DNA from 3 places in the Syntrophotalea acetylenica genome. Region 3 is predicted to be linked to each of the others. Evidence: riboswitches for the same ligand, from Rfam matches in the RefSeq annotation. Region 3 holds a riboswitch; each other region holds the start of a gene.
The links. A riboswitch is a leader RNA that binds a small molecule or an ion and turns the genes downstream of it on or off. The one in region 3 is predicted to bind molybdenum cofactor.
Positions count from the first base shown of each region.

Region 1: another riboswitch for molybdenum cofactor. It lies ahead of A6070_RS13770 (aldehyde ferredoxin oxidoreductase C-terminal domain-containing protein); the one in region 3 lies ahead of A6070_RS12355 (aldehyde ferredoxin oxidoreductase C-terminal domain-containing protein).
Region 2: another riboswitch for molybdenum cofactor. It lies ahead of A6070_RS02695 (aldehyde ferredoxin oxidoreductase family protein); the one in region 3 lies ahead of A6070_RS12355 (aldehyde ferredoxin oxidoreductase C-terminal domain-containing protein).

Region 1 is NZ_CP015455.1:2,929,798-2,936,601, reverse strand. Features, by position in the region: gene A6070_RS13775 (MoaD/ThiS family protein) at 1-64, opposite strand, end outside; partial or broken gene A6070_RS13770 (aldehyde ferredoxin oxidoreductase C-terminal domain-containing protein) at 174-1,879, opposite strand; molybdenum cofactor riboswitch at 1,939-2,058, opposite strand; gene A6070_RS13765 (vWA domain-containing protein) at 2,283-3,308, opposite strand; gene A6070_RS13760 (hypothetical protein) at 3,318-4,118, opposite strand; gene A6070_RS13755 (vWA domain-containing protein) at 4,205-5,317, opposite strand; gene A6070_RS13750 (hypothetical protein) at 5,310-6,804, opposite strand, start outside.
Region 2 is NZ_CP015455.1:575,694-582,497, forward strand. Features, by position in the region: gene ilvY (HTH-type transcriptional activator IlvY) at 1-264, opposite strand, end outside; gene ilvC (ketol-acid reductoisomerase) at 401-1,873, shown strand; gene A6070_RS02680 (RNA recognition motif domain-containing protein) at 1,961-2,284, opposite strand; gene A6070_RS15770 (hypothetical protein) at 2,407-2,757, opposite strand; gene A6070_RS02690 (acyl-CoA thioesterase) at 2,918-3,388, opposite strand; molybdenum cofactor riboswitch at 3,620-3,738, shown strand; gene A6070_RS02695 (aldehyde ferredoxin oxidoreductase family protein) at 3,770-5,656, shown strand; gene A6070_RS02700 (ubiquitin family protein) at 5,724-5,927, shown strand; gene A6070_RS15285 (hypothetical protein) at 5,929-6,399, opposite strand; gene thiF (sulfur carrier protein ThiS adenylyltransferase ThiF) at 6,394-6,804, shown strand, end outside.
Region 3 is NZ_CP015455.1:2,635,570-2,642,373, reverse strand. Features, by position in the region: gene A6070_RS12365 (putative bifunctional diguanylate cyclase/phosphodiesterase) at 1-1,968, opposite strand, end outside; gene A6070_RS15460 (PAS domain S-box protein) at 2,218-3,507, shown strand; molybdenum cofactor riboswitch at 3,744-3,865, shown strand; gene A6070_RS12355 (aldehyde ferredoxin oxidoreductase C-terminal domain-containing protein) at 3,902-5,629, shown strand; gene ttcA (tRNA 2-thiocytidine(32) synthetase TtcA) at 5,911-6,690, shown strand.

The DNA of each region.
Region 1 (6,804 bases), 290 kb from region 3:
CCTGGTCGGCTACCTTGAAGCGGTCGTTGCGAAAGCCGGCGAAGAGTTTGACGGTAATTTTCATGGTGCACCTTTTCATGGTCGAAATAAAGGGTTTGTCTTCAGAAAAAGGCGGTTAAAAAAAGTGGGCACCCCATCGAGGTGCCCACTGGCATTGCATAAAAAGGCGAATGTTAGAAGTTCCAGAGCTCGTCGATTTCAGCCGGGGTGAAATCCCAAACCGCGTTGTGGGGCGGGATCGGCTCGTATTCGAAAAACTCGGGCAGGCGGTCGTCTTCTTTGGTGAAACCGGCCTTGGTATTGAACTCCTTCTCCATTTTCAGGATCCTGGCGCCCATGCCGACGAAGTCGTCAACGCTCATTTCGACGCCGAAGCGGGCGGCGCACATATCGACCAGTGCGGGCAGAACTTCGGGGATGTCCAGAGCGGGGAAGGCCACGAAGATGCACATACCGGTGCTGTCAATGGAGGTGGTGGCGATCTGCAGGTTGCGGGACAACTCAACCTGGCCGTCCTTCTTCAGGGGATCGACAAAACCGCCGACCTTGAGGATGTTGGTGGCGATGGAGTAACCGGCGGTATGGTCGGCACCCATGGTCGTGGTTGCATAAGTGATACCGATACCCTTGACCGAGCGGGATCGTAAGCCGGGATACCCTGGCCCTTGACGACCGGAACGCGGGTCAGGCCATAGGCCTGGCCGACGGAGGCGGTGCCGTTGCCGAGGATGCGGCCCAGCGGGGTGCATTTGCCGATTTCCTCGTTCATGATGCGCAGGGCTTCCTTGCCATCGCCCCAGGGCAATACGCCGGCGTCCATGGCGACGGCGAGCAATACGGCGCCTTCGATGGAGTCGATGCCGATGTTGTCCATGGCGTTATCGATGCGGGCGCAGTCGTCGAGGCTCTGGATCAGGCAGTTGATGCCCAGACCCCAGACGGTCTCGTATTCGAAACCGGAGGTGATGTACGCGCCGGCTTCGTCAACATAAACCTGGGAGCACTGGATGATGCAACCGGCGTGGCAGCCATGCTTGTGGTGGCCACCGCGCTTGACGATGGTGTCGTACATGGTTTCACCGGACACCAGGTCATGGTGTTCACAGGTACCGTACCTGAAGTTCTTGGTCGGCAGGCCGCCGGCTTCGTTCAGGATGTTGATCAGAACGTTGGTGCCGTAGGTGGGCAGACCCTCGCCGCTTACGGGGTGATCGAGCATGCCTTTGGCGAAAACCTTGGCGGCGGCGCGGAATTTTTCGGGATTCGCAATTTCAACCTTGCCGGCGCCGGTGGCGTCAATGGTGATACACTTGATTTTCTTGGAGCCCATAACGGCGCCGAGACCGCCGCGGCCATGGGAGCGGATCTTCTGGTCGGGGTCCTTCACCGAGATGTTGGCGGCGGCCAGGCGGTTTTCGCCGGGGATGCCGATGGTCATGACGCCGATTTTGGTATCGTATTTGGCGTTCATGGCGTCAATGACGTCGAAGTTCTGCTTGCCGACCAGCTCGGAGGCGTCCTCGAAGGTCACGCCGTCCATGGTGACATGCAGGCGGTACCATTTGTCATCCTTGGGCTGGCCTTCGATGATCATGGCCTTGATGCCCATTTTGGCGAACTGCTGAGCGCTGGTGCCGCCGGAGTTCGATTCCTTGATGGTGCCGGTCAGCGGGCTCTTGGCGCCGGCAGACATGCGGCCGGAGTTGGCGGCCGGGGTGCCGGACAGCATGCCGGGAGCAAAAATCAGTTTGTTGTTGGGGCCGAGGGGATGGCACTGCGGGGGAACTTCCTTGGCCACGATGGTGGAAGTCAGCGCACGGCCACCCAGGGTGGCGTATTCGGCGGGGACTTCCTCGACCTTGCAGGTAAGGTCGTTCATGTTTACGCGCAAAATTTTGTTCATTGTCTTGCTTCCTCCCAATTTTGCTTTTCTTGGAATGGTTCCGGGTGAAATCTCCTTTCCAGAGAGGGAGGCGCCACTGTTTCCAGCGGAACCCTTCGGCCTGTCGCCATAAGGACCTTCCCAGTAGGCAGCGAGGCTCGGAGATCGGAATTTTGCGTCAGGTGCTGATGCTGTTGTCAAAGACTTTTTCCAATTTGTTGACTTATAACACAAAATAGAACGAAAGTTCAATAAGGTATGCTGTATACATTTCCAAAATGGTCATAAATTCTCTCCAGAATTTCAAAACACATTGAAAACATTATTGAAAAAAGTTTTTGGGAGGAATTGAAACGGCGTGGTTTTTTGGCTTGTTTCCAAGGGTTGACAGGGTTTTTGACTAGAGCAGCAAAAACAGGATGTAGCATAGCAGGCCCGTTGCCAGAAACAGAGGCGCAAGGTCGAAAGGCGCGGGGCGCGGGGGCAGATCGGCGGGGGTTGCCGCCGTGGTGCCGATATTGCGCAACAGTTGCGAAGCGACGTCATCGAGCGATTCGCCGGTCAGCTGGATATAGGAGCCTCCGGTGGTTTCGGCGATGGCCCGCAGGGTCCGGGCATCGAGTCGGGTTTTGAGGGGGATATCCTCGCTGTCCGTGAAAAAACCGTCGATATCGGCGGCGCCTTTGCGTCGTATGGGGATGAAGACATCCCGTTCGCGGCCGATGCCGATCGTAAACACGGGGGGCGGGGGCGCGTCACGCGAGGTGATGCTTTGCAGGATTTCTGCCTGGTTGTTTTCGGTATCTTCGCCATCTGTCAGCAGAATCACTGCACGGGCGGGGGTGCCGGTCTGGCTGGCAGCCATCAGTATGCCGCTGTCGAGTGCGGCTATCAGGTTGCTGCCCGATTCGGTCAGATCGCCGAGATCGGTATGCGTCGCCATATAGCGCAGAAATCCGTGATCGCGGGTCGGTGAGACGACTTCGATGCCGTTGCGCGCAAAAAAGAACAGACCGACCTTTTCTCCCTCCAGTCGGCTCAGCAGCGTCAGAACCAGTTGCCGGGCGGCATTCAGGCGGTTGGATACGGAGGTCACCGCCGGTTGGCCCGATAGCCGTCCGACAGCCATGTCTTCGGCGAGCATCGATTTGCTGACATCGATGCCGATCGCCAGCACCAGATTGTCGCTGATGTTTCCCTGCCGCAGGACGGTGATGGCGGGGCCGGCCAGTGCGGCTACCATTCCAGCCAGCCCGAGCAGAGGCAGCAGGCAGCGACCATAAAGCCTCCAGGCTCCCCTGCCGTTACGATCGAATCGAAACCGATGCCGCAACCGCTCCAGAAACCGCTCCGTGGACCAGATGCGCCACGCAACGGGGACAAGCAGCAGTAACAGCCAGAAACAGTGCGGATGACTAAAGCGCATGGCGTTGGCCTATTTCTCCACCCTGGTGTCCAGGGGCACGCCGGGCGCGAAGCCGGCCACATCCGGGATGAACGCCTCGAGTTGTTCCTGCACCTCGGACATGTTTTCCTGGGGGATTTCACTCAGGCCGATGCGCCTGTATTCACCGAGCCCGACGATAAGTTCCAGGTTCCAGCGTGGTATTGCCCTTTGCAGTGACGTGCTGCGAAGACCGTCGACGAGATCGATGGCGGTTTTGTAATCGTCAACGGCGTCGGACAGAAATTTTGCCGCCTTGCGCCCATCCTGTTCGAAGGCCAGTACGCTGTAGGCCAGCATGACCGAAACGTTCCCCTTGAGATTGTGCAACTTCCATTGCATGGGGGCAAAAAGGGCTTCGGGGTTTTCCAGAGCTGCTGTGCAGCTGTCGCGTAAAGCGAGCAGCTGTTCGTGAAAAGTTTTCAGATCCTGCTGCTGGGAGACGGCCAGATAACGATTGTTGAGGGCGGCGGTGATCTGTTTGAAGTCGTCGACACGGGCTCGCCATGTGCGCGCCAGCAGGGCATACTCGGCTTGCGGCAGGGACAGTCCGGATTTTTCGGCATCGGCAGTGATTTTTTCAAGTTCGGCCGCGGCGGCGGCGTGTTCTTTGATGCCGGACACGCTTGCCAGGCGCGTGTTGAGCCTTTCCAGAGCCGTGTGATGCTGGACCTTGCGCCACAGGCCGACGCCGCCAATGGTCACCAGCAGCAAACCGGTGAGGCCGATGGTGGCCAGGATGAAGGGGATCGCGGGTTGATAACGCCGAAGAATATTCGAAAAAAGAGCCATGATGCATTCCTCGCAGTGGTCGGCGGAAAATTTTCCCTGGGAGACGCGCCGGCAACGGTCGGCGTGTCATGGGTCCAAAGTGCCATTTACAGTTTGCGCAACCCCGGTACGCTGCGCAGCAGCAGATGCAGGATGGCAAGTCCAAGCCCCAGAAGGGTCAGTGGCTGCCGCAGCCAGCGGGGTTGCAGGGTAATTCGCGTCAGGTTGCGGTTGGTCTCCAGAATATCGATTTCCCGGTAGACCTCCTCGATCTGTGTCTGGTCCAGTCCCCTGGAGGTGACGAAAATGCGCCCGACGGTGGCTTCGCCCGCCGCCGGTTGCATGGCTTCCTCCACCGCCTGATCGACTTCGCCGCCAACGGAAATAATGTAAAACCGCACGCCGACCGCTTTCATCAACGTGATGAGGTTGACCAGGTTCGGCAGGCCGCCGTGGCGCACATGGGCACGCTGGGTCGGCTCGATGCGCCCGTCGGTGAAAAGGATGACGGCCATGCCCCTGCCGAGCGCGGCGTCGCGGATTTTCCGCGGGATATCGAGCAAGGATCCCGGTTTTCCGAGCAGGAATTCCCGCATGCCGGCAATCTGCTCGACGGTCAAGCGGTTTTCCTCGGGCAGCATGGAAAAAAACGCGGACAAAGACAGCCATACCGCTTCCGAGGCGTTGGTGCCGCCCCCCGCACCGAGTTCACGGTAAATCCGCGAATGGTTTCTGCTGCGCACCAGATCGAGTTTGGCCTTGAGCAGTTGCTTGTCGAAGGTCAGCGGCGCCAGCAGTTTGGCATAGCTGGAAAAGGCGATCAAACCGATGTAGTCGTCGTCGCGGCGCATATCGACAAACGAAGCGATGCCATCCAGGGCAAGGTCTCCCAGGGTCTGGTCGGAGTAGCGGCTGACCGGACGTTTCATGGAGCCGGACAGGTCAAGGGCCAGGAATATCCATTTCGATTCGATGAATTCTTCCATCGTTTCGCGAGAGTAGCCGGGATTGGCCAGGCTTGCGACCAGGCATGTATACACCAGGGCGAACAGGATGCCGTTGTAGTTGCGTTTCCAGAATCCGGGCCGCAGTTGCGCCATTTCCGGGGGCACCGCGGGAAATGGCAGCTTGCGTCGCGTGCGCCGGCGCAGCCACAGGAATCCGGGCGCCAGAAAAAGCAGCAGCAGCGCCAGAGGGTACTGGAGTTGCAAATCAGCCATGGTGTTCTGGCTCCGGCTCGTCCGATGGCTGAGCAGGGCTGGCCAATCCCTGCAGGGTCTCGATAAGCCATCCCGCCCGTGCCGTCAGATCTTCCGGGATACCAGCGGTTTCCTGAGCCAAGCTATGGTCGATACAGGCAAGCACCTCGGAGGCGGCTTGCCGGGCAGATGCTGGAAGGGTGGCTTCGATGCGGCGCAGGAATGACACGTGACTGCCCCCCTGGCGGTCCATGGCGATTCCGGAAAATTCAGCCAGGTATGCCTTGAGGGCCACGCCGAGCCCGGCCAGCGCATCCCGGCTTCCATGTTGACGAACGGCGGCAATCGCGTTGTCCACATCGGTTTGCAGCTGATTTAAAACATGGTTTTCGGGCTGTATGTCCGCTTCTTTCATATTTTTACGCCACCACCATGTTGCAACGGCGGCCAGCCCGGACAAAAGAAGGCCAACGGCCAGCAGCGTTATCTGGAGAGTGAGGGAGCTTGTTGCCCGGCGGGGTCCGGGCACTGTCAGGGGGCCCGCGGCAGCGACCTGCAGATCGAACCCTTCGGTGCTTTCCGGGATCATGGCGGCGATGCGCACCGGTTCTTCGACGGTTTTGATCAGCTGCACCTGGCTTTGAGGCGCGCGGCTGTCGATGTAATAGACGGGGATGCCGGGGATGCTGTATTCGCCGGTGGCGTAGATTCTGAGTTTTCCGGTGATGCGGATGGGGCTGTGATTCAGGTCTATGGCGCTTAACGGCGCGTCATAGCTGATGTCGTACAGATTGTGGAAGATCCCCGATGGCTTGAGATTGAGGTTGGCGATGGTGCTCGATTCGATTTTAATGCGTTCGGTGAAGCGGATTTCCAGGACGAACGGAATCGGGGTGCCTGGAGTGGCGCCGTTCATGCCGAGGGAAAAACGGACGCCTACCGGCGGAACCAACGGCATCAGCAGCGGCCGGGCCTGCTCCACCAGAATGTCTTCGGCAAGCAGGTTGGCGCTTTCCCAGACGCTTTGCCGACAGGGATCGATGGTGACCTGCTGCCGGCTGGAAACCGGGCCGTCACCGTCGGCCGTTGCGGCGACAGCTTGTAGCAGTGCCTGTCGACGGCGCGCGTCGCTGGCGGTTTTCCAGATGATTTCGATCTGTTCCAGAGGGGCGAAGAGGCGGTCGCCGATGTTCCAGGCCGGATGCGCGTAACGTACCATCCGGTCCTGTTGCAGGCGGGTCAGCAGACTCTGATAGGCTTCCTGGGACAGGTCGCGCCTTAATCGGTAGGCGGCCGTGGACGGAGCCCGCAAGGGATCGTACAGGATATGGCTGAAATATTCGCCGTACCGTTCATTGAGGGTGTCAAACGAAGGGGGCTCGACGGTCGGGCTATCGATGGCCTGAGCCTCGCCGGCGATGTCGGGACCGCTGTCCGTGGTTTCCGGTGCCGTGTTTTCCGGTGCGGCAGGTGTGATGCTTGTATCGGCGGGGACAGGGGCCGGAGAT
Region 2 (6,804 bases), 1.1 Mb from region 3:
GATGGCTTCCGTGCCCTTGACGGCGCCGCGAAAGGACTTCCATTCCTGTACCGACCGGCGCGCGTAATCACGGAAGCGCTCACCTGCCGGTGTGAGGGCGACACGGCGGTTGTCACGCACGAACAGGGGCTGTTCGATTTCATCTTCAAGTCGCTGGATGGTGCGTGTCAGGGCGGAGGGACTGAGGTTGCAGGCCTGGCTGGCGCGCCCAAAATGAAGCAGGTCGGCCACCGTCAGAAAAATTTCCAGTTCACGGATGTCCATTCTCTCTCCAGATTGCGTGATATGCAATACTGTATTCATAACAAATCAATTTACGCAATAGGCAAAATCAGGTATTTTTCCGTAGACTCTGGCGATTTTGACCTGCATGCAAACCACCGGATAAAGGAGAACAACGATGGGACAGAATTATTTCAACTCGCTGCCGCTGCGTCGTCAGCTGCAGGAACTCGGCACCTGCCGTTTCATGGAAGCCTCTGAATTCACTAACGGTTGCGAATACGTCAAAGGCAAAAAGATCGTCATCGTCGGTTGCGGTGCCCAGGGCCTCAACCAGGGCCTCAACATGCGCGACAGCGGTCTGGATGTCTCCTATGCCCTGCGCAAAGGCGCCATCGAGCAGAAGCGTCAGTCCTATCTGAACGCCAGCGAAAACGGTTTTGCCGTCGGCACCTACGAAGAAATGCTTCCCACCGCCGACATCGTCATGAATCTGACCCCCGACAAGCAGCACACCAGCGTGGTCAACACCGTCGTGCCGATGATGAAGCAGGGCGCGGTGTTCAGTTATGCTCACGGTTTCAATATAGTTGAGGAAGGGACCCGGATTCGCAAGGACCTGACCGTTATCATGGTCGCTCCCAAATGCCCCGGCACTGAAGTGCGCGAAGAGTACAAACGCGGTTTTGGCGTGCCGACCCTGATCGCGGTGCACGGCGAGAATGATCCCAACGGCGACGGCCTGGAGATCGCCAAGGCCCTGTGCTCCGCCCAGGGTGGCGATCGCGCCGGAGTACTGGAATCCTCTTTTGTTGCCGAGGTCAAATCCGACCTGATGGGTGAGCAGACCATCCTTTGCGGCATGCTGCAGGCCGGCAGCCTGCTGTGCTTCGACAAAATGGTCGCCGAAGGTATCGATGCACCCTACGCCGCCAAACTTATTCAGTATGGCTGGGAAACCGTCACCGAGGCACTCAAGCATGGCGGCATCACCACCATGATGGACCGGCTCTCCAATCCGGCCAAGCTGGTAGCCTTTGAGCTGGCCGCCGAACTCAAGGACATCATGCGTTCCTTGTTCGAGAAGCATATGGACGACATCCTGTCCGGTGAGTTTTCCCGCACCATGATGGAGGACTGGGCCAACGACGACGTCAAGCTGCTGACCTGGCGCGAGGAGACCGGCAAGACCGCCTTCGAGCAGACCGAAGGTGCCGGTGAAATCTCCGAGCAGGAATATTTCGACAAGGGGATCCTGATGGTGGCCATGGTCAAGGCCGGCGTCGAGCTGGCCTTTGAAACCATGGTCTCTTCCGGCATCGAGCCCGAGTCGGCTTACTACGAGTCGCTGCACGAAACGCCGCTTATCGCCAACACCATTGCCCGCAAGAAACTTTACGAGATGAACCGCGTCATTTCCGACACTGCCGAATATGGCTGCTACCTTTTCAGCCATGCCTGTGTGCCCCTGCTGCAGGATTTCATGGCCAAGGTTGGCACCGATGTTATCGGCAAGGGGCTGTCCGTTAAGGACAACAGCGTCGATAACCGCACCCTGGTGGACGTCAATGCCGAGATCCGTGCTCATCTCATCGAGGAAGTGGGCGAGGAACTGCGTGCCGCCATGCAGGGCATGAAAGCCATCGTTTAAACGGATATTCTCCTGGAATGTCGTAAAAAGGGCGGGCCGCGCATCTGCGCAGCCCGCCCTTTTTTGCAACTGGTGTCTGACAAAAATTTATTTGCGGGGCTTCCCCCGTGGTTTGAACGGAACCTTTTTTTGGGGGGCGGCTGTATCTTTTTCTGGCGCGGAATTTTGTGCCCTGGCAATACTCACCGAGATCTGGCGGTTGCCGATGCGGGCTTCGTCAAGGCATAAAACAGCCTCTTTGGCTTCGGTTTCACTGGCCATTTTGATATAGGCATAGACGCGGTCCTGGCCGCTTCGGGTATCCGTTCCCATATGGATATAGGAAACCTTGCCTGCCACCGAAAACAGTTTACGCAATTCTTCCTCGGTCATTTCGGCGGGTAGGTTTTTGACATACAGATCTTTGCTCATGATGTGCTTTCCTGAGTAAAAGTCCTAGATTGCGTGGGTGTTTGTCCCATTGACTACCGGTTTTCATGCCCCTCGCGATTGTTTGAACGCCCGGTGTTGGTTACGGCATGCCGTCCGTCGGTTCATGGCGCGGTGGATGAGGCGATGGCAGCGCGGCAGGCACGGCATCGGAAGATATTGTCCCGATAGCAGGGCATTAGCAGATTCGATTCGATGCGCCCGTTGCCCATGCAGGTTTCCGGCCCGGCAAGCCCCTGGCATGCTACATCAAACAGCAGCGGACGGATGAATTTATCGAAAGTTACCTGTTGTTTGGCTGTTAACAGGTCGATATCGCCATCGTTGTCCAGGAGAAAAGTACCTACTCCGAGGACGGTTCGGGGTAGATAGGTCGTGTCGGCCACGACGGCTTTTATGTAATCTGTGTCGATGTAAATCAGGTAATGGAGAAGGTCGAGATCGATGTCTTCCATGGTGGTGCGCTCCGGATGGTAAATTTCGATTAGGGCAGTGCTCCCGCGGCATCATGAGCCTAAACGCGCCCAAATGCCAGTTTTTTTTGATCTGCGTGGCCTGTCCCTTGCCGCGGAAGCCGATCTCCGGCGGTGCCGCGGGGCATATGCCGGTGCGTTTTTATCGCTTGTCCCGTTTTCGGTGTGCGTAGCGGGCCAGGGCCTCGGCCAGGCGGCGCTCATCTTCCTGCGTCTCTACGATCAGGTCAGGCACCTTGGTTGGACAACCATTACTGTCCAGCGCCACAAAGGTCAGGTAGGCTGACGCCGTATGCCTTACTTCGCCGGTCATGACATTTTCGGCTTCAACCCGGACGCCGACTTCCATGGATGTGTTCCCGACCCGGTTCATGCTGGCTTTGAGAACGATCAGATTGCCAACGAACACCGGGCAGTGAAAATCGAGCCTGTCAATGGATGCCGTGACGATGTTGCGGCGGGTGTGGCGCATGGCAACCACCCCGGCGGCATTGTCGATCAGCTTCATGATCGAGCCGCCATGGACGTTGCCGGCCGGGTTCGCATCGCCCGGCATGGCGACCTGGGCCAGCACGACGCGTGACTGGGAAACTTTTTTTGGTTGATGAGGCATTGTCGACCCCCTGCGTGAATAAGGATGCACGAAAGCAGTATACCTCAACCATGAAAAATCCGTGAGGCCGGAACAGGCTGAAATCCATGAGTTCCAGAATAAAAATGCGTTGTGGTTAAAAAAAATAGCCAAATAATATAAAAATTATCTTGAAATGTTTTCCGGAATGTATAAGGATCTGATTCAGGACTCCCCCGGTCACTAAACGTTCCCCCTCCCCTGAAGCTTCATACCGTTATCGGTCTCCGAGCCCGTCACCCTAAAAGGGTGTACCTCAAGGATGGCGGGCCGGCAGGGTTTCGCTGGAAACGGCGGGGCCTCCCTTGTGGAAAGGAGATGCGTCGAAATTGCGCAAACTCATCGGAGTAAGGGAGAGAAATCATGTTAGGTGGGTACTGGCAGAAAATCGCGGTAATCGATTTGACCACGGAAACAGTGGAATATCTCAGGCCCAGTGAAGAAGACCTGAAAAAATTTATTGGCGGCAGCGGACTTGGCGCCAAGCTTCTGTACGAAAACACCAGGGCGGGTATCGATCCGCTGGGACCGGAAAATGTACTGATCTGCATGACCGGGCCGTACAACGGGACCAAGGTGGCTCAGGCGGGACGCTGGGAGCTGATTACCAAGGGACCCCTGACCGGCATTTACCTCGAATCCGACTGCGGGGGGAAATGGGGCGGCGCCCTTAAAGCCTGCGGCCTTGACGGTCTTATGGTCAAGGGCAAGGCCAAACAGCCAGTGTATATCACCATCGTCGACGACGATATCCAGATCAAAAAAGCCGACCAGCTGTGGGGTAAAGGCACCTTTGAAACCGACAGGCTTCTCAAGGAAGAGCTGGGCAAAGGTTCCCAGGCCATTTCCATCGGACAGGCCGGAGAAAAATTGGTCAAGATAGCCTCCATCATGACCGATGGTCGCGAGGGCCGCACCGCGGGGCGCGGCGGCGGCGGCGCCGTCATGGGTTCCAAAAATCTCAAGGCGATCGCTTGCAAGGGCAGCAAGAATGTCCCCATTGCCAGGCCCGAGCCTTATGAAGAAATGATTCAGAAATTCCGCGAAAACTTCAAGGATGTCTACGATGGACCGCTTGGCACCTACGGTACATCCTGCGCCGTGGAAATTTTCAACGATGTCGGTGACCTGCCGATCAAGAACTGGCTGTGGGGCCATTGGGACAAGGCTGAAAAGGTTTCCGGCCAGCACCTGGCCAAGACCATTCTCAAAAAGCGTTACCATTGCGGCAACTGCTTGATTGGTTGCGGCCGTACCGTGGAAATCCCTTCTGGTGCGTTCAAGATGGAGAAGGGGGGCGGTCCCGAATACGAAACCCTTGGCATGCTCGGTTCCAACTGTCTGATTGATGATGTGGAAGCCATCTCCAAGGGTGCGGAATTCTGCAACGATTATGGCATCGATACCATCTCCGCCTCCGCTCTCATCAGTTTCCTTATGGAAGCCTGGGAGCATGGCATGATCGACGAGAGCGACACGGATGGCCTGGAGATGACCTGGGGCAACGGCTTGGCCATGGTCGAGATGATCAGGAAGATCGCCCTGCGCGAAGGCATCGGGGATCCCTGCTCCCAGGGCATCCTGGAAGCCATCAAGCGGGTTGGCCCCGCCAGTGCGGAATTCGCCGTTCACGTCAAGGGCATGGACTTCCCCGCGCATGACCCCCGCGGCCGCGGCGGTCTCGGCGTTGCCTATGCCACCTCCAACCGGGGTGCCTGCCACATGCAGGCCTATAACCAGGACTTCGAGGGAGAAGGCTGCCTGAATATCGCGGACCTCGGCTACGACGCCCCGATGCCCCCCTATACCAATGAAGGAAAGGGCAAGTTCGTTGCCGACATGCAGAATTTCATGAGCATGATGGATTCGCTGAAACTCTGCAAATTCTCCGTGTTCGGCGGTATGACTGTCGGGCCCATGACGCAGTTTCTCAACCATATCGTCGGCTGGGACCTCACCAACGAGCAATGGATCGAGTGCGGCGAGCGGATTTTCAATATGAAACGTCTGTTCAACACCCGCGAGGGGGTCAGCCGCAAGGACGACACCCTGCCGCCGCGTATCCTTGCCAGCCCCCGCCAGGGCGGCTCCGGCGATTACGTGCCCGACCTGGGCTACCAGCTGCGGGATTACTACCGCGCCCGCAACTGGGACGAGTGGGGTATCCCCACTCCGGAAACCCTCAAGCGGCTCGGCCTTGACCAGTATGATTACCGCAAGGGCAAGCGCACCACCGAAAATCAGCGCTGAATCCTGGCGGGCCCCAGGGCGACAGGGCCCCTGGTAAAGATGTCGAGAACCGGAAAGGAAGAACATCATGTCGATGTTTGTTATCAGCACCGACGCCATCCCTGAAGGGGAAACCATGTCGCTGGTCGCGTTGCTGCGAGCCCATGATCTGAGTCCCGCGACCGTCATGGTAAGGGTGGATGGGAAGGTGATTCAAAAGCAGCAGCTCGAAACCCTGCAGGTCGCCAGGGGGACAGCCGTCAAAGCATATCTTTTTGTTGGCGGCGGCTGATTCAGCGCCAGCGCCGCCATTTTGGCATTGGCGGTGAGAGTTTCTTGGTTTTGAAGCAAGGGGAGGGGATTTGCGAGATTTCATGCCCCTTGCCTCCTTGGCGAAGGTGTTGCCCCGTGCGCATCTTCGCCACTTTTTTATCAAACGCCTGCAAAACGTACTCTTGTCGAAGCGGCATCAAGGAGGCGACTTTTTTTATCTGAGAAATAGCCATATATTTGAAATATTCATTGACACGCGACGCGAGGCCGTTTATGCTGTTTTCACAACGGGTAAAAGATCTTTCTTTGTGTTGCTCCATCATGGCCCGTTGCGGCGGGCTATGATGGAGATTTGTTGCATGGCGGCAGAGCAGGCACGTTTTGTCTCTGAGGCCGTGCATCGGCCAGGAAGGACGTTGTCCCCGGCTGTAGCGCCAAAATAGTGTATTCCCCTTTTTGATGACGTGTCCGGAAAGGTCAGGCTGTTGCATCGGGATCTTCAGGAAAAAGAATTTTTTTCCAGGCATGCCCTGGGGGTAGTGCCGGTGTTAAAAAAAGCCACCGTCGGGGTTGCCGGCGCCGGCGGGCTGGGATCAAATATCGCCGTTGCCCTGGCCCGCTCAGGAGTCGGCAAGCTGGTGGTCGCCGATTATGACCGGGTTGAACCGCACAATCTCAACCGTCAATATTATTTTCGCGATCAGATAGGCATGTACAAGGTTGACGCACTGAAAAGCAACCTGGAGCGCGTCAATCCGTTTTCAGAATATGAAATGCACAACAGGCTCCTCGACAAAGAGAACATCCCGCGGATTTTCGGTAATGTCGATATCCTGCTGGAAGCTCTGGACAGCGTTGATGCCAAGCTCATGCTTCTGCAGAGCTGGATTGCTGCC
Region 3 (6,804 bases):
CAGGAACAGGTGCCCCTGCCCCTGTCGGCAGCCCATTGCCAGCAGCAGGTGATGCTGGGCCCAGGTTTCAATGCCCTCGGCAACGGGGGTCAGTCCCAGATTGCGTGCCATGGCCAGAATAGCGCCGACCATCGCGGCGTCGTTCTGGTCACTGGACAGATCCCCGATGAAATGCCGGTCGATTTTCAGGTAATCAAAAGGCAGGTCTTTCAGTTTCTGCAGGGAGATATAGTCCCGACCGAAATTGTCCAGGCCCCAGTGCAGTCCCAGTTGGCCGATGTCGTGCAGGATATCGCACGCACAATTTTCATGATTTTGCAGGGTTGATTCATCGACTTCAAGCTGCAGGCAGGCCGCCGGCAGATTGGCATTTTGCAAGGCGGCGACAAGACCTTGTTTCAGGCCGGGGTGTCCGAACTGGCTTGCCGACAGGTTGATGGCCAGCGGCAGGGGGGCTCTGCCGGGCACTTGCCAGGTCCGGCAGGTTTCGCAGGCCTGTTGCAAAAGCCCTTCGCCGAGGGGAACCATGAGGTCCAATTTCTCAAGCCGTGGCAGAAAGGATTCGGGATTGCGGGGCGTGCCGTCAGGATGCCGCCATCGCAACAGCGCCTCAACCGCTACAACCTGCCGGGTTTGAAGATCCAGACGCGGTTGGAAAAGCAGAAAAAAATCCTTCCGGCCGACAGCCTGGCGCAGTTGCGACTCGAGTTCGAGTTGCGCAAGCAGGGCAAGGTTCATTTCCGGGGAAAAGAACCGGTAACTGTCGCCGGCTTCTTTTTTTGCCACATACATGGCCGTATCGGCATGGCGCAGCAACTGCTCCGGGTTTTGGCCGTCTTCGGGGAAAAGGGCCAGTCCGATGCTGGCGTTGAGGCGAATCCGGTGTCCTTCGACGCAATATTCCGGTGCCAGGCTGGCGAATATTTTTCGCAGTATTCCCGGCATGTTTTCCGCTTCACGGAAGCCGGACAACACTACAATGAACTCGTCACCGCCGAATCGCGCAACCGTGTCATTGCCGCGCAGGCAGTCCTGCAGACGCTTTGCCGCCAGTTTGAGGACCTGATCGCCGACGGCGTGGCCCAGATTGTCATTGACCTGCTTGAAGTGGTCCAGGTCCAGAAACAGCACCGCCAGCGGATGCTTGAAACGCCTGGCTTCCGCCAGCGATTGCTGCAGACGTTCTTTCAGCAGTGCCCGGCTGGGCAGGCCCGTCAGGGGATCGTAGTAGGCAAGCTGTGGAATTTTTCCGGGATTGACGGAAATTTGCGCGGTCTCGGTGAAAAGAACGGCCGTATAGCTCCGCTGCCCCGTGGAAAACGGCGCGACGCAGAAGTCAAAGGATCTGACCGTCCCGTCCTTGCGCCGGCAGACCAGCGTGTGGCTGCCTTCCGTAAAAGCGGTCGTTTTCCGGTTTGGCTCCGTGGCGACTTGCAGAGGTGCAATCGCCGTTGGCTGTTCGGGGGCGAGGATGGCCGGCAACTGGTGCCGATACACCTCGGATCGGTTGTATCCGGAAAGCCGGGCAGCATGCCGACTCCAGTGCCGTACCTGGCCCTGTTCGTCGAGCAGGGCCACCGCGGTGCGGGTGTTCGCCGCCATTCGAACCAGTGTCCGCAGGTTTTGCCGGCACAGTTGTTTGTTGCGATAGCGGGCGGTGATATCGCGGAAACTTGCCTGGATGGCGGATTGCAGAACCGGCATGCCGGCTGAAAAGCGGCCATGGAGATAGCGGACCTGCCCACTCCGGTCCCGACAGGCGAACAGCGCCGAGGTGCCGGGCAGGCGGCGAAGTTTTTCAAGAACGCGCTGCCAACGATTTTCCTGCTCGGGCAGCAGGATATCGTGCAGGAAGGCAGGCGGAGGGTGGTCGAATTTATGTTTGAGAAAGAGCTTCCACGCCTGGTTGCCGCCAAGGATGAAGCCATCGCGGCGCAGAATGCATAACAGTTTGTCCGGATCTTTCATGGCAGTCATCCCGGCATCGGGGCATGTGGGGCGGCGAGAGTTTGAAATAACAAATACCTGAAAATTATCAGAAGTGTGATGTAAATAATAAGAAACAGCTAAGGGCAAATTATTTATGTTTGTCTGGCTCTTGTCAATAAAAAAGTCGGGCCTGGAACTGCCGCAGCCAACGGCCCGGGGCCTTGCGGTCCGGAACGATTCCCGATATGCTGCCGGGGGCTGCAAGGGAAGCAAGAAAGGGCAGAGAAGATGGTACAGAATGCGAAGAATGAGGCCGGAGCAAGGGGCAGGCACGACCAGACCGGTGGGGAGAACCTTCTGCAGGATTTTGAATTTCATCAATTGCAGTGCATCTTCTCCGCCACCACCAACCTGGTCATGGTCGCCGACCATCAGGGAATGGTTTTTCAGCTCAACCCCGCCGCCGAGCATTTTTTTGTCGAATATGCATGGTGTGGCGTGCCTTTCTGGGAGTTGCTCGAATTGCCCGCAGCTGATCTGGAGGCAGCCTTGCGCGCCTATGCGCCGGATACTCACCATGAGATTTTTCTTTCGCGGTCCGGGCAGTGGTTCAATCTGCGGCTGGTTGCCTATGCGCCCCATGCCGACGGGCCAAGGGGATTTATCCTTATCCTCAACGATATCACCTGGCTGGTCGACAACCGTCAGCATCTCGAGAAGCTGGTCGCGGAGCGGACCCAGGCTCTGGCCAATTCCGAGAAAATGCTACGCCTTATCTTTCAGTCCGTCGGCAACGGCATTGTGCTGCTTGGCGACGCTTACCGGATTGTCAAAGCCAACCAGCGCGCCGGCCAGATTTATGGTTGCGACCCGCAACAACTGCTTGGCCGGGATCTTAGGGATCTGATCGATAATCACGGCCGCTGGACGCTGATGTCCTGTGTCGCGGCGCTGTCTGGCGAATCGAGCATGAGCGCCGAAATGCAGGTGCGGCGCTGTGACGGCGGCATGCTTCCGGCCAGTTTTATGGTAACCCGCGTCGAGATCGACGGGCACTTGTTCTGGCCGGTGATCGTGCGGGACATTTCCCGCCAGAAAGCCCTCGAAAGACGTCTGCGGCTGGAAAAACAGCAGGTGGAAGAGATGAACGTTACCTTGCGCAACGTCATGAAGAGCGTCGACGGGCAGCGCAAGGAATTCGAGCAGAACCTGGCGCGACGCATCCGTTCCCATCTGCTGCCGGCGCTGGAACGCATTGCCAGTGAACCGTCGGAGGCCATCCGCTCCAGTTATATCGACCTGGTGCGGGAGCAGCTCATCGGCCTGACCAGCGGTACCGCGGCGGAACTCGATGCGGGGCTGATGAAACTGAGCAGAACCGAAATGCGCATCTGCCAGTTCATTCAGGCCGGATGCTCCACCAATGATATTTGCGAAGCCATGAATCTGGCCTTTGAAACGGTACAGACCCATCGGAAAAACATCCGCCGCAAGCTGGGGCTGCGCGGCAAAAATGTCAACCTGCACTCCTATCTTATCGGACGTCGTGTCTCTGCCGGCCAAGAAGATGCCGGCTGAGCAACATTGTTCGCCTGCCTGGCAAATCTTCCCATGGGCTGCATGTGACCCGCCAATGTATACACCATCGAACAGGTTATCCGGCGTATTTATGTTTGATCGGGTATGCTTTCATACCCTTAAAATCCCCGATTGATCACCTGTCGGGCCGATGCTCCTTGTGCTATAAAACCCCCGAACGATATATCTGGTCCCGATGTGTTTAACTGCCGTTGCGGATGCCGGAGATCGTTTCAATGTGCGCCAGTCTCCGAGCCAGTCTTGCCTAAGGGGAAGGCCCCCAGGGCAGGCGGCCAAAGGGTTCCGCTGGAAACGGCGGTGCCTCCCGCGCTTGGAAAGGAGATATGCCCGGAATTCCGTTCCATTTATTTATCGCATGGGGAGGAAAGATTTTATGCACATCGTTCGCGTCAACATGTCCGATCTGACGGTCAAGACGGAGGAAGTCCCGGCCGAATGGAAAACCCTCGGCGGTCGTGCCCTGACCACCACTATCGTGGCATCCGAGGTTGTCCCGACCTGCCATCCTCTGGGACCCAACAACAAGCTGGTGTTTGCGCCCGGCATGTTGTCCGGCACGCCGGCCGCCAACTCCGGCCGTATGTCCTGTGGCGGCAAAAGCCCGCTGACCTACGGCATCAAGGAATCCAACTCCGGCGGAACCACCGCCCAGCAGTTCGCCAAGCTCGGCATCCATGCCATGATTATCGAAGGCCGTCCGGCCGAGGATAAATGGTATCGGCTGCACGTGGACAAGGACGGCGTAACCATCCACGAAGAGACCGAGGTGGTCGGCATGCAGAACTTCGCCGTTATCGCTGAAATGGAAAAACGTTTTGGCGACAAGGTCGGCGTCATGTCCATCGGCATCCCCGGCGAAAAGCGCATGGCGGCGGCCAACATTTCGGTGAAGGACCCCGACCACAAAATCCGGTCTCATGGCCGGGGCGGCATGGGCGCGGTCATGGGCTCCAAAAAAATCAAGTGCATCACCGTCGACGGTACCGGCGCCGGCAAGGTCGAAATTGCCGATCCCGAGAAATTCAAAAAAGCCGCCAAGGTGTTTGCCAAGGCGTTGCTGGATCATCCCGTTTCCGGTCAGGGGCTGCCGACTTACGGCACCAACATCCTGGTCAATATCCTTCATGAAGCAGGTGGTCTGCCGACCAAGAACTTCCGTTACGGCCAGTGCGATCATCACGACAAGATTTCCGGCGAGACCATGCATGACACCATCGTCGAGCGCAAGGGACACCCCAAGCACGGTTGCCATGCCGGATGTATGATCCAGTGCTCGCAGGTCTACAACGACAAGGACGGCAACTATCTTACCTCCGGTTTTGAGTACGAGACTATCTGGGGACTTGGCGCCGACTGCCTCATCCAGGATCTGGACGATATCGCTACCTGTGACAATATCATGGATGACATCGGCATCGACTCCATCGAGGGCGTGGTCACCATGGGTGTGGTCATGGAGGCCGGCATCATCCCCTGGGGGGACGGTAAAGGGGCCATCCGCCTGCTGCGCGAAGAGGTCGGCAAGGGCACGCCGCTCGGTCACATTATCGGCAACGGTACCGGTTCGGTCGGACAAGCCTACGGACTGACCCGGGTTCCGGTGGTCAAAAATCAGGGGATCCCGGCCTACGACCCCCGTTCGGTCAAGGGCATCGGCATCACCTATGCGACCTCGACCATGGGTGCTGACCATACCTCGGGCTATTGCATCGCCACCAATATTCTCAAATGTGGTGGTTTCGTCGATCCTCTGAGCAAGGAAGGCCAGGTTGAGCTGTCACGCAATCTGCAGATCGGCACTGCCGTCATCGACAGCACCGGCATGTGCGTTTTCGTGGCTTTCCCGATGCTCGACATTCCCGAGTGCGCCGAAGCGCTGAATGATATGGTGGCCGCCCGTTTCGGCATTGAGCTGGATAATGACGGCGTTGTCGCGCTGGGCAAGAAAATTCTCAAGATGGAGCATGAATTCAATCTGGCCGCCGGCATGAGCAACGCTGATGACCGCCTGCCCGAGTTCTTTTCTCTTGAGACAGTGCCTCCGCACAATGCCATCTGGGATTTCACCGACGCAGAAATCGATGAATTCTGGAATTTCTGAACAAGCGGAAGCCTGATGCTTTCGCCAGGTCGAGGCAGGGGGGCCCTTCCGGGTGGGCCCCTTTGCCCCGGCTGTCTTGTGTTTCCTGTCGTACCACCGAAACCTGTTCTGGCCGTCCGGACCCCTGGTCCGGGCGGCATTTTTTTTAACATCCGCCATCTTTCATAAGCTTCGATTGTTGGCCCCGCATGCCGGAATCCCCTGCGCGGCCTGGCAGTGACTTGCATTGCCGGGCGAAATGCCGTAAAACAGCCTATTCAAACCCTACGAAGGAGCCTGTTTTGCCGATTGTCGAAGATAAGCTGTTTCGCAAGATAAAAAAACTGGCCGGCAGGGCCATCGGGGATTTCAACCTCATTGAAGAGGGGGACCGAATCGCGGTGGCCGTATCCGGCGGCAAGGATTCCTGGACCCTGCTGCATATTCTCGACAGCTTGAGGCGCCGGGCGCCGGTGCGTTACGAACTGGTTGCCGTCAATGTCGATCCCGGGTTTTCCGGTTATCGTACGGATATCATGGAAGCGCATCTGAAGGAGCACGGCTTCGCCTACCACATGGAGCGTACCGATTGCGCTGCCATTATCCGGGAGAAATTGCGTCCCGGGTCGTCTGTTTGCGCGTTTTGTGCCCGGTTGCGGCGGGGTGCTTTGTATTCGGTAGCCGATCGGCTGGGGTGCAACAAGTTGGCGTTGGGGCATCATCTGGACGATTTCATCGAGACGCTGCTGCTCAATCAGTTTTTTGTCGGCACCCTGGCCGCCATGAGTGCCAGACTGCTGGCGGACAACGGCCGACATACGGTGATCCGCCCGCTGGTCTATGTGGAGGAAAGCGATGTTGCCGCTTTTGCGCGGAACAACGACCTGCCCAGCATTCCCTGCGGTTGTCCTGAAGAGGTTCGCACCGACCTTAACCGCCGCCGTATGAAACAGCTGATTGGCCAGCTGGCGCAGGAAATCCCGCATCTGCGCAGCAGTCTTGTCGGCGCGCTGGGCAACGTGCAGCCCAGACATCTGCTGGATGCCAACCTCAAGGATTTCGGTAGTGACAAGCCGGGCTGATCACCGCCCTGGATTGCGGTAGAATAAACACAGGGCGGCCTGGCAGTCGTTGCGGTTTTTGACCGCGGGAGCCGGCCGTTTCTCTTTCGGCGTTGCGCGCCCGATTCAACTCGG